3 regions of the Micromonospora sp. CNZ303 genome follow, and region 1 is predicted to be linked to each of the others. Evidence: riboswitches for the same ligand, from Rfam matches in the RefSeq annotation. Region 1 holds a riboswitch; each other region holds the start of a gene.
What was found. A riboswitch is a leader RNA that binds a small molecule or an ion and turns the genes downstream of it on or off. The one in region 1 is predicted to bind cyclic di-AMP.

Region 2: it holds a riboswitch for cyclic di-AMP, as region 1 does, so the genes downstream of both, EV374_RS15100 (C39 family peptidase) here and EV374_RS04545 (VldE C-terminal domain-containing protein) in region 1, are expected to answer to the same signal.
Region 3: it holds a riboswitch for cyclic di-AMP, as region 1 does, so the genes downstream of both, EV374_RS13820 (C40 family peptidase) here and EV374_RS04545 (VldE C-terminal domain-containing protein) in region 1, are expected to answer to the same signal.

Annotation. Positions count from the first base shown of each region.
Region 1 is NZ_SLVT01000002.1:269,278-272,546, forward strand. Features, by position in the region: gene EV374_RS04540 (YibE/F family protein) at 1-1,065, shown strand, start outside; cyclic di-AMP (ydaO/yuaA leader) riboswitch at 1,232-1,363, shown strand; gene EV374_RS04545 (VldE C-terminal domain-containing protein) at 1,367-2,383, shown strand; gene EV374_RS04550 (carbonic anhydrase) at 2,480-3,232, opposite strand.
Region 2 is NZ_SLVT01000008.1:118,202-121,470, forward strand. Features, by position in the region: gene EV374_RS15095 (acyltransferase family protein) at 1-600, shown strand, start outside; cyclic di-AMP (ydaO/yuaA leader) riboswitch at 921-1,061, shown strand; gene EV374_RS15100 (C39 family peptidase) at 1,291-2,136, shown strand; gene EV374_RS15105 (alpha/beta fold hydrolase) at 2,242-2,985, shown strand; gene EV374_RS15110 (CDP-glycerol glycerophosphotransferase family protein) at 3,046-3,269, opposite strand, start outside.
Region 3 is NZ_SLVT01000007.1:144,828-148,096, forward strand. Features, by position in the region: gene dcd (dCTP deaminase) at 54-632, shown strand; gene EV374_RS13820 (C40 family peptidase) at 688-1,728, opposite strand; cyclic di-AMP (ydaO/yuaA leader) riboswitch at 1,741-1,874, opposite strand; gene EV374_RS13825 (peptidoglycan recognition protein family protein) at 2,114-3,269, shown strand, end outside.

The DNA.
Region 1 (3,269 bases):
CCTGACGCCGGCCAGCAGGTGGAGACGCCGGTGCCCGCGGGCCCCGGCGCGCCGACCGTCGCCGTGGACGACGAGATCATCCTGGTCGAGCTCACCGACCCCGCCGATCCCACGGCCAGCACCTACAACATCTCCGAGCACCAGCGCGGCAAGCCGCTGGTCTGGCTGGTGGCCCTCTTCGCGGCCGCCATCGTCGCCTTCGGGCGGTGGCGCGGGCTGGCCGCGCTGGGCGGCCTGGCGGCGAGCTTCGCCATCCTGCTGACATTCGTGCTGCCGGGCATCAGCGCCGGGAACCCGCCCCTGCTGGTCGCGGTCGTCGGCGCCGCTCTGATCATGTTCGTGGTGCTCTACCTGACCCACGGCGTGACGGCGCAGACCTCGGTCGCCGTGCTCGGCACGCTGGGCAGCCTGGTGCTGACCGGGGTCCTCGGCACGATCGCCACCGCCGCGACCCACCTGACCGGGTTCGGCTCCGAGGACGCCACCACCCTGTCGATGTACCAGGCCGACGTCGACCTGCACGGGCTGCTGCTGGCCGGCATCATCATCGGCTCCCTCGGCGTGCTGGACGACGTCACGGTGACCCAGGCCGCCACGGTCACCGAGCTGGCGCACGCCAACCCCGGGCTGTCCCGGACGCAGCTCTACCGGGCGGCGACCCGGGTCGGCCGGGCGCACATCGCCTCGACGGTGAACACCATCGTGCTGGCGTACGCGGGCGCCTCCCTGCCGGTGCTGCTCCTGCTGACCGCCGACTCGCGGGCGGTGACCCAACTCCTCACCAGCGAGTTCCTCGCCCAGGAGATCGTCCGCAGCGCGGTCGCCACCCTGGGCCTGATCGCCGCCGTGCCGCTGACCACCGCGCTGGCGGCCCTGGTGACCACGGCCGGCCGCCGCGGCGGGGACGCCACCGACCGCGCCGCCACCGCGCCCGCGCCGACGCCCCGGCCGGCGGCCGACCGGTCCGAGGCGTTGGAGGCCCTCAGCGGGCCGCGTGGGGACACGCCGTCCGCCGCTCCCGCCGGGTGGCCCGACGGGAGCAGAAGTACGGACACCGCATGGTGACGCTCCTCAGCGTGACCGAACAGGACGTTCGTCCTGATAAACGCGTCACTGGTCACCGTCCGCCATTACGAAATAACGCATTTAGTCGGCTTAGGGACGTAGATCCCCGGGAGCGTTCTCGGGTAACCTCGCTGCCGGTCACCGCCGAAGGCGCGCAGCGGCGCCTGCGGTGCCGCCGCCCAATCGCCGCGAGGCGAACCGGGGACCCAGGTACGTGGGGTGAATCCGCGACAGCGGTAGGGGCCACTTCCGCCCCGAACCCGTCAGCTAACCCGGTCGGCGGTCGACGGAAGGGAAAACTGTGACGGCACCCCTACGCCGCTGGTTGACGCCCGTGGTGGCCGTACTCGCCGCCCTGGCGGTCTTCGCCGGGCCTCTCCCGGCGGCGGCCGCGCCCACCCCGCCCAAGCCCTCCGGGCACGGGGACGACGAGCCCAAGCTGCTCGACGACCTCATCGAGGCCCGGAACAGGTCCTACGTGCAGGCCAAGGCGAAGCTGGCCAATTCGAAGAAGCGCCAGCTCGAACTGGCGCTGGAGGTCTCCCGGGCGCAGGCCGAACTGAACGCGCTGGCCCCCCAGGTCAGCCAGATCGCCGCCCAGTCCTACCGCACCGGGCGGATCGGCGCGGTGTCCATGCTGCTGGACACCGCCAGCCCCGACTCGTTCGTCAAGCGCGCCGCCGCCCTCGACGAGCTCAACCTGGTCAACTCCAAGAAGCTCGCCGAGGTGAACGCGGTCAAGGACCGCGCCGAGCAGGCCAAGCTGGCGCTCGACACCGAGGTCCGCGAACAGCAGAAGCTGACGAACGAGATGGCGCGCGGCAAGCGGGAGGCGGAGAAGGCGCTCGCGCTGGTCGGCGGCAGAGGACTGACCAGTGGCAAGGTGGTCGCCACCTCGCCGGTGGCGAGAATCGCGCCGGGGCGGACGGCCGACGGCGACTGGACCCCGCTGTCAGCCACCGAGGACGACCCCACCACCTCCGGCCGCATCACCGCGCGCACCCTACACATGTACAAGGAGGTCAAGCGGGCCGGCTTCAACCGGTTCGTCGGCTGTTACCGCCCCGGCGGGCCGTACGAGCATCCGAAGGGCCGGGCCTGCGACTGGTCGCTGCAGAGGAGCGGCTTCTCCCCCTGGCACAACGACGACACCTACATGTACGGCAACAACCTGACCGCGTTCCTGGTCCGCAACGCCGACCGGCTCGGCATCTACTACGTGATCTGGAATCGGCAGATCTGGTTCCCGGCGACCGGCTGGAGTTCCTACAGCGGCCCGTCGAACCACACCGACCACGTCCACGTGTCACTGCTCTAGCCGGGACCACACGTACACAGAGGGCCGCCCCGCCGGACGCGGGAGCGGCCCTCTGTCGTCGTGCGGGCCCGCCACGACGGTGACGGGCGAACGGAGTCAGGCGAGCGCGGCGCTGGCCGCCGCCTCCGGCGCGTCGGCCGTACGGGCGGGCACCTCGGCCACCGTCCGCACCTCGCCGGCGGTCAGCCGGTACGACATGCCGACCACCCCGCAGCGGCCGGCGGCCACCTCCGCGGCGAGGACGGCGGAGCGGCCCAGCATCGCCTCGACGGTGTGCGCGATGTGGATGTCGACGATGCCGTCGATGTCGTGCACGCCCTCGGCGGCGGCCCGGCGCAGGCTGGGCACCACGGCGTCCACCACCGCGCACAGGTGCCCGACCGGCGGGGTGCCGGTGGCGTCCGCCGCACGCGCCGCCTGGACGGCCCCGCAGGAGTCGTGACCGAGCACCACCACCAGCGGCGTGCCCAGGACCGTGACGGCGTACTCCACGCTGCCCAGCACCTCGGGACCGATGGTGTGACCGGCGGTGCGGACCACGAAGAGGTCACCGAGCCCGCGGTCGAAGATGATCTCGGCGGCGAGCCGGGAGTCGGAGCAACCGACGATCACCGCGAAGGGGTGCTGCCCGTCGGCGACTGCGGCGCGGTGCCCGGCGTCCTGGTTGGGGTGGCGCGGGGCGCCGGTCACGAACCGCCGGTTGCCGGCGTGCAGCTCGGCGAGCGCCTGCTCGGGACTCGCGGGGACGGCGATCGCGGTGCCGACGTCGGCCGGGGCCCCGCCCGTGGCCGGCGCCGGGAGCGTCCGCTCCGGGCCCGGTTGGCTTCCTGGCGATCCGGGACGACTCATCCCACACCTCGCTACCTCACGTGAACGGCCTGGTCAC
Region 2 (3,269 bases), on a different contig from region 1:
TCGCTGGAGTTCTGGATGGGCGTGGCCGCCGCCGAGCTGATGCGGCGTGGCCGATGGCGCGGGCCGGGCCTGCCGCTGGCCAGCCTGGTCTTCGTGGCGACCTGGGTGGTCGCCGCGCAGTGGGTCCGCGCCGAACTGTGGGCGGCGCTGCTCTCGGTGGCGTACATCCTGGTCATCGCCGCGGCGGCGGACGCGGACGTGCGCGGGCGGCGCTCACCGTGGCGGTCCCGGCCGATGGTCTGGCTGGGCGAGGTCTCCTTCGCCTTCTATCTGGTGCACGTCCTCGTGATGATCACCGTCCTGCGGCTCACCGGCGACTGGGGCGTCGGCTTCACCGGCTGGTGGGGGTTGGCGGTGGTGCTCGGCTTCCTGCTGGTCAACCTGGCCCTGGCCGGGCTGTTGCACCGTCTCGTCGAGACGCCGATGATGCGGCTGCTCACCCCGCGCAGGCCGGCCCGGACGCCGCGGGACGGGGACGGCGCCGGGAAGGGCCCCGGCGGCCCCGGGGCGGCGCCGGCGGACGGGGGCAGCGCCGTGCCGCGCCCCCGGGCCGCCGACCCGCAGGACGGCCACCGACCGACGTACGCCGACTCGCACTGAGCGCCCCGGCGGCCGGAGAGCCCGGGCGACGAAAATCCCGACCGTTTCGGTGACGCCGGTCACCACGTCGGCGAACCGGTCATCGGGCGCGGCCCGGTCGATTCCTGCCGGGGTTTCGGCGCCGATGTCGGCCACTTGTCCCGTTGTCGCCTCAAGGTGCGCGCAGAAGCGGTCGTCCCATTGAGTCGCGTCAGTGGCGAAGTGCCCGCAAAAATTGTTTCCGGATCAAGGTTTAGGCAGGTGGGACGGGGTTGGCAGGGCGCGGGCCGGCCAGTAATGTCGGCGCGTCCGGTGCGGTACCCGATCGCCAGAGGCGACGCCGCGCCGACCCGCCTAATCGTGAACGACGAACCGGGGACCCAGTGCTCGTTGGGGTGAATCCGTGGGCCGTGGGCCCGTGGTAGGGCGTTCTTCCCGCCCGAATCCGTCAGCTAACCCGGTCGGCGGTGTCGGAAGGAGTTCCATCTTCATGCCACACCCGTACACCCCTCGGTTGTGCCGCCGTCTCCACGGCGCCACGGTGACCGCGCTCGTCCGCCCGCAGGTCATGAGCTGACCCACCGGTCACCGTCCGTCGCCCGGCGTCCCGGGCGCATCCCCTGAGTGGTCCACCACCCGCCCGGACGCCCGTCCGCGCGGTCGGTCCGCCCTGCCCTCGGCGCGGACCGACGGCCGCTCACCCCTGAGCCCGTGGAGGAAACCGTGAAGCACCACCTCAAGCGACAGCTGCGTCGCCTCACGTCCGAGCGTCCGTACCAGCTGGCCGCCGCGTCCGCCGCGGCGCTCGTGCTGGCGTCGGGCACAGGCGCGCTGCTGGCCGGAGCCGACGAGGCCCCCGCCGCCGCGCAGGCCCCGGTGGCCGCCACCGAACTGCGGGACGACGCCGCGGCCTCGCGCAGCCAGGCCCGGGTCGCGCCCGCCCCGTCCAGCGCCGCCCCGGCCGCGTCCAGCGCCGCCCCGTCGGCCAGCGCGTCCAGCGCCGCCCCGGACCCGGATCTGACCCGCAAGCCGGCGCCGCCGAAGCCTCCGGCCGCCAAGAGCCTGGACTACGACTACCAGGCCCAGACCACCTTCTACAACTGTGGTCCGGCGGCCGTCCGGCACGCCCTCAGCGCCGCCGGCATCGCGCGCAGCCAGGACGCCCTCGGCGCCCAGCTGGGCACCGACCAGATGGGCACCGACTCGGCCCAGGACACCACCCGCGTGCTGAACGCGACGGTGAAGGGTGACCCGTACCGGACCCGGATGATCCCCGGTGGCGCCGCCACCCCGGCCCAGATGGACCGGCTCCAGGCCGATGTCGTCGCGGCCATCGCCGACGGGCGGGGCGTCGTGGTCAACGTCGCCGGCAGCGCCACGGACACCGACGGCGGCTGGCACTCCTTCCCCGGCGGCCACTACGTCGCGGTGGTCGGCTACCAGGACGAGGGGCGGCTGGTGAAGATCGCCGACTCGGCGAACCCGGCGACCGCGTCGTACTGGATCAGCACCATCGCCCTGGCGAACTGGGCCGCCACCCGCGGCTACTCCGCCTGAGCGACGTCCTCGGGCGTCGGCTCCCCACCCGGGGGGTCGGCGCCCGATGTCGTGTCCGGGTCACGGCCCTCGCCCGCGGCGTCCGACGGGTGGCACACTGCGCCCATGGTCGATGAGTCGGGTGACCGGGACGGCCGGCGGGTGCTCCTGCTCCTGCACGGCATGGGCGCGACCGGCGACGTGTGGCTGCCCTGGGCGCCGCTGCTGGAGCGCCGGTGGGCGGGGCGGTGGCTGGCGCCGGACCTCGCCGGCCACGGCTGGTCGCCGCCGCTGCCGGAGTACTCCTTCCCGGGGCTGGCCGCGCGGATCGCCGCGGGGCTCGCGGCGGGGGACCGGCTCGTCGTGCTGGGGCACTCCCTCGGCGGGGTGGTCGGGCTGGCGCTGGCCGCCCGGGGTGCCGGGCTGCCCGTCGACGCCGTCGTCGGGCTCGGCATCAAGGCCGTCTGGTCGCCGGCGGAGCTGGCCAAGGCGGGTGAGTTGGCGGCCCGGCCGGTGACCTGGTTCGCCAGCCGGGACGAGGCGGCCCGCCGCTACCTGCGGGTGGCCGGCCTGACCGGGCTCTTCGCCCCGGACCACCCCGTCGTGCAGGCGGGGCTGCGGCAGGTCGACGGCCGCTGGCGGCTGGCGATGGACGCGGCCGCGTTCGGCGTGGGCGCGCCGGACCTGCCCGCCCTGCTGGCGGCGACCGACGTGCCCGTGCTGCTGGCCCGCGGCGAGCACGACCCCATGGTCACCGACGCCCAGCTCACGGAGCTGGGGGTGCCGGTGGCGGTCCTGCCCGGCCTCGGGCACAACGCCCACGTCGAGGCCCCCGAGGCGGTCCTGGACCTCGTCGAGCCGTACCGCTGACGGCGCGCCGGCCGGCCCGGAGGTCCGCCGTCGCGACCGCTGTGCCTGGCTGCCGGGGCGTCAGGTGGCGGGGGAGAGGGTCGCCTCGTCCGGGTCGAGCGGCAGGCCGGTCGCGCCGCCCGTGCGCGGGGCGGGCGTCTTCCCGCGCTCGTCGAGCTGGCGCCGTGCGGCCTCCAGGAACGCCTCGGCGTACGACTCGGCGGGGAAGTCGCCCAGGTAGCGGCTCCGGGTGGCCCACCGCGCCGAGGCCAGCGGATCGGTGTCCAGCAGCGCGGTCAGCACCT
Region 3 (3,269 bases), on a different contig from region 1:
CGAAGATGCACTCCGACACGCAGGTCACGCGTGCCGGTCGCTAAGGTGTGCGGATGCTGCTCTCCGATCGCGACCTGGCCTCCGAGATCGAGGCGGGAACGCTCGCGCTGGAGCCGTTCGAGCCCGCGCTGGTGCAACCGTCCAGCATCGACGTACGCCTGGACAAGCTCTTCCGGGTCTTCAACAACCACCTCTACACCCACATCGACCCCGCGCAGCAGCAGGACGACCTCACGTCGATGGTCGAGGTGCCCGACGGCGAGCCGTACGTGCTGCATCCGGGCGAGTTCGTGCTCGCCTCGACGCTTGAGGTGATCACGCTCGGCGACCAGCTCGCCGGCCGCCTGGAGGGGAAGAGCTCACTGGGCCGACTGGGCCTGCTCACCCACTCCACGGCGGGCTTCATCGATCCGGGCTTCTCCGGTCACGTGACCCTCGAACTGTCCAACGTGGCCAACCTGCCGATCACCCTCTGGCCGGGCATGAAGATCGGCCAGCTCTGCATCTTCCGGCTCTCGTCGCCGGCGCAGCACCCGTACGGCTCGGCCGTCTACGGCTCGCGCTACCAGGGGCAGCGCGGCCCGACCCCGAGCCGCTCCTGGCAGCACTGGCGCACCTGGCCGACGCGCTGACCCGACCCCGTGGGCGCGCGGAGGGCCCCCGCCGGGCAGGGGCCCTCCGCGCGCCTCAGCCGGGGCGGCCGTAACTGTGGATCGGGCCGTCGTCGACCTTCTTCATCTTGATCGGCACCCCGGCGCGGGAGGCGTGCACCACCCAGCCCCCGCCGACGTACATGCCGACGTGGTGCAGGTCGCTGTAGTAGAAGACGAGGTCACCCGGGCGCAGCTCGCCCCGGCTGACGGACGCGGTGGCCCGGCGCTGCTGCGCGGCGTTGTGCGGCAGCGACACCCCCGCCTTCGCCCAGGCGGCGAGCATCAGGCCGGAGCAGTCGTACGAGTTCGGCCCCTCGGCGCCCCAGACGTAGGGCTTGCCAATCTGCGCGCAGGCGAACTTCACGGCGGTGCCGGCCGGGCCGCCGGGATAGCCGGCCGGACAGGGGGCGGGACGCAGCGGCCCGCCGCCGCCGTTGCCGTAGACCCGCAGCCGCAGCTTCTGCAACCGGTCGATCTCGGCGTTGATCTGCTTCTTCTTCGCCGCGAGCTGGGCCTCGGTGCGGCTGAGCTGGACGACCATCTCGTCCAGGGGCGCCTTTTTGGCGGCCAGCCGGTCGCGCAGCTCGGCGACCTGCCGCACGTCCTGCTGCTGGTGCTGGGCGAACTGGTCGAGCAGTTCGAGCTGCCCGATCATCTCGCTCGGTGAGCGGCTGCCCAGCAGGGCGTTGACGGCGGAGACGTTCTCGCCCTTGTAGGCGCGGGCCGCCAGCGCGCCCACCTTCTCCATCGCCTGGTCGACCTGCTTCTCCAGCGGCCCGATCTGCGCGGCGAGCGCGTCGGCCTGCTTCCGCCTGGCGGTCAGGTCCTGGCGGGTGGCGTTGTGCCGTTCGATGATCGGTTCGAGCTTGTTCCAGTCCTCGTCGATCTGCCGCTCGATCTCGGCGACCGTCGGTTCGGCGTGGGCCGCCGTGGCGCCGCCGGTCAGGACGACGGCGAACGCGGCGAGGGCGGCGAGGGCGGTGGTGCAGCGGTACCAGCGTGGGCGCGGCGCAGCCGTCATCGGGTCGGCGAGGGCCGACCGGGCCGACGGTGGCCGCGGGGCATGGTGTGCCACCGGGCTCAGTACTCCTTCTTCCGTACCGCCTACCGGGTTAGCTGACGGGTTCGGGCGGGAAGGGGCGCCCTACCGCAGGACTGCGGATTCACCCCGGGGAACCTGGGTCCCCGGCTCGCTCGGGAGCGACTCGGCGGTGTCGGACCGTCACCGCCCTGGTTGGACGGAGTGTCACCGGCCGACGAATGACCAGAGTAGAGACGACCGTTATCGATCCGCAACCCTACGGGCGGTGACACTCCGTACCCATCGGGAGCCGGGCGGATCCGCAACCCGGGCGACGAAGATTTTCTTCCTTTTGAAGTGTCTAACGGAAAGGTATTGACCAGAGGCGGCGGGCGGGGCGAAGGTGACCCCACCTTTGCCCGTCCGAACTGGGGGTCTGATGCACCTGTCAGCGACATCGAGGAGCAGACGCGTCCTGCTGGCCGCCGCCGTGGCCGCCGCCATGGCGACGACGCCGCTCACCGCCGCCGGGTCCGCCGCCGCGGCAGAGCCGGTGAACGACCGGCAGCAGCAGTACGCCGCCGCGGCCGCCGAGTACGGCGTACCGGAGAGCGTCCTGCTCGGGGTCTCCTACCTGCAGTCCCGCTGGGACACCAACGCCGGCACGCCGAGCACCAGCGGCGGCTACGGACCGATGCACCTCACCGACGCCGAGCACGTCACCGCCCTCGCCGGCGGCACGCACCACGACGAGGGCACCGAGGACCCGCGCGGCGACGAGTCCCGCCCGTCCCTGGCCGAGGCCCACGAGACGCCGGCCGCGTCGCCTCCCGCCGAGGCCGCGCTGCGGACCGTCGACGCCGCCGCCGAGCTGACCGGCGCCAGCGAGGAGTCGCTGCGGACGGACGTCACGGCGAACATCCGGGGTGGCGCGGCGCTGCTGGCCGCGTACCAGAAGGAGATCGGCGCCCCGGTCGGCGCCGACACCGACCCGGCGGCCTGGTACGGCGCGGTGGCCCGGTACTCCGGCGCGGACAGCGCCGACGCCGCGGCGGCCTTCGCCAACGAGGTGTACGCCACCATCGCCACGGGCGACAGCCGGGTGACCGACGACGGGCAGCGGGTCACGCTGGCCGGCCGGGCGGTGCAGCCGAACCGCTCCTGGCTGGACCGGCTGAACCTGCGCAAGCTCGCCCGGCCGGACGGGCTGGAGTGCCCGAGCGACATCTCCTGCGAGTGGATCCCGGCGCCGTACGAGAACTACGGCCCCACCCTGGGCGACTACGGCAACCACGACCTGGGCAACCGTCCCACCCAGCAGAAGATCGAGTACATCGTCATCCACGACACCGAGGGCTACTTCGGCCCCAGCGTCAACCTGGTCAAGGACCCGAAGCGGGTGGGTTGGCACTACACCCTGCGCTCGGTGGACGGGCACATCGCCCAGCACATCAAGACCAAGAACGTCGGCTGGCACGCCGGCAACTGGTACGTGAACGCCAAGTCCATCGGCCTCGAACACGAGGGCTTCGCCGGGCACGGCACCTGGTACACCGAGGCGATGTACCGCACCTCCGCCAAGCTGGTCCGCCACC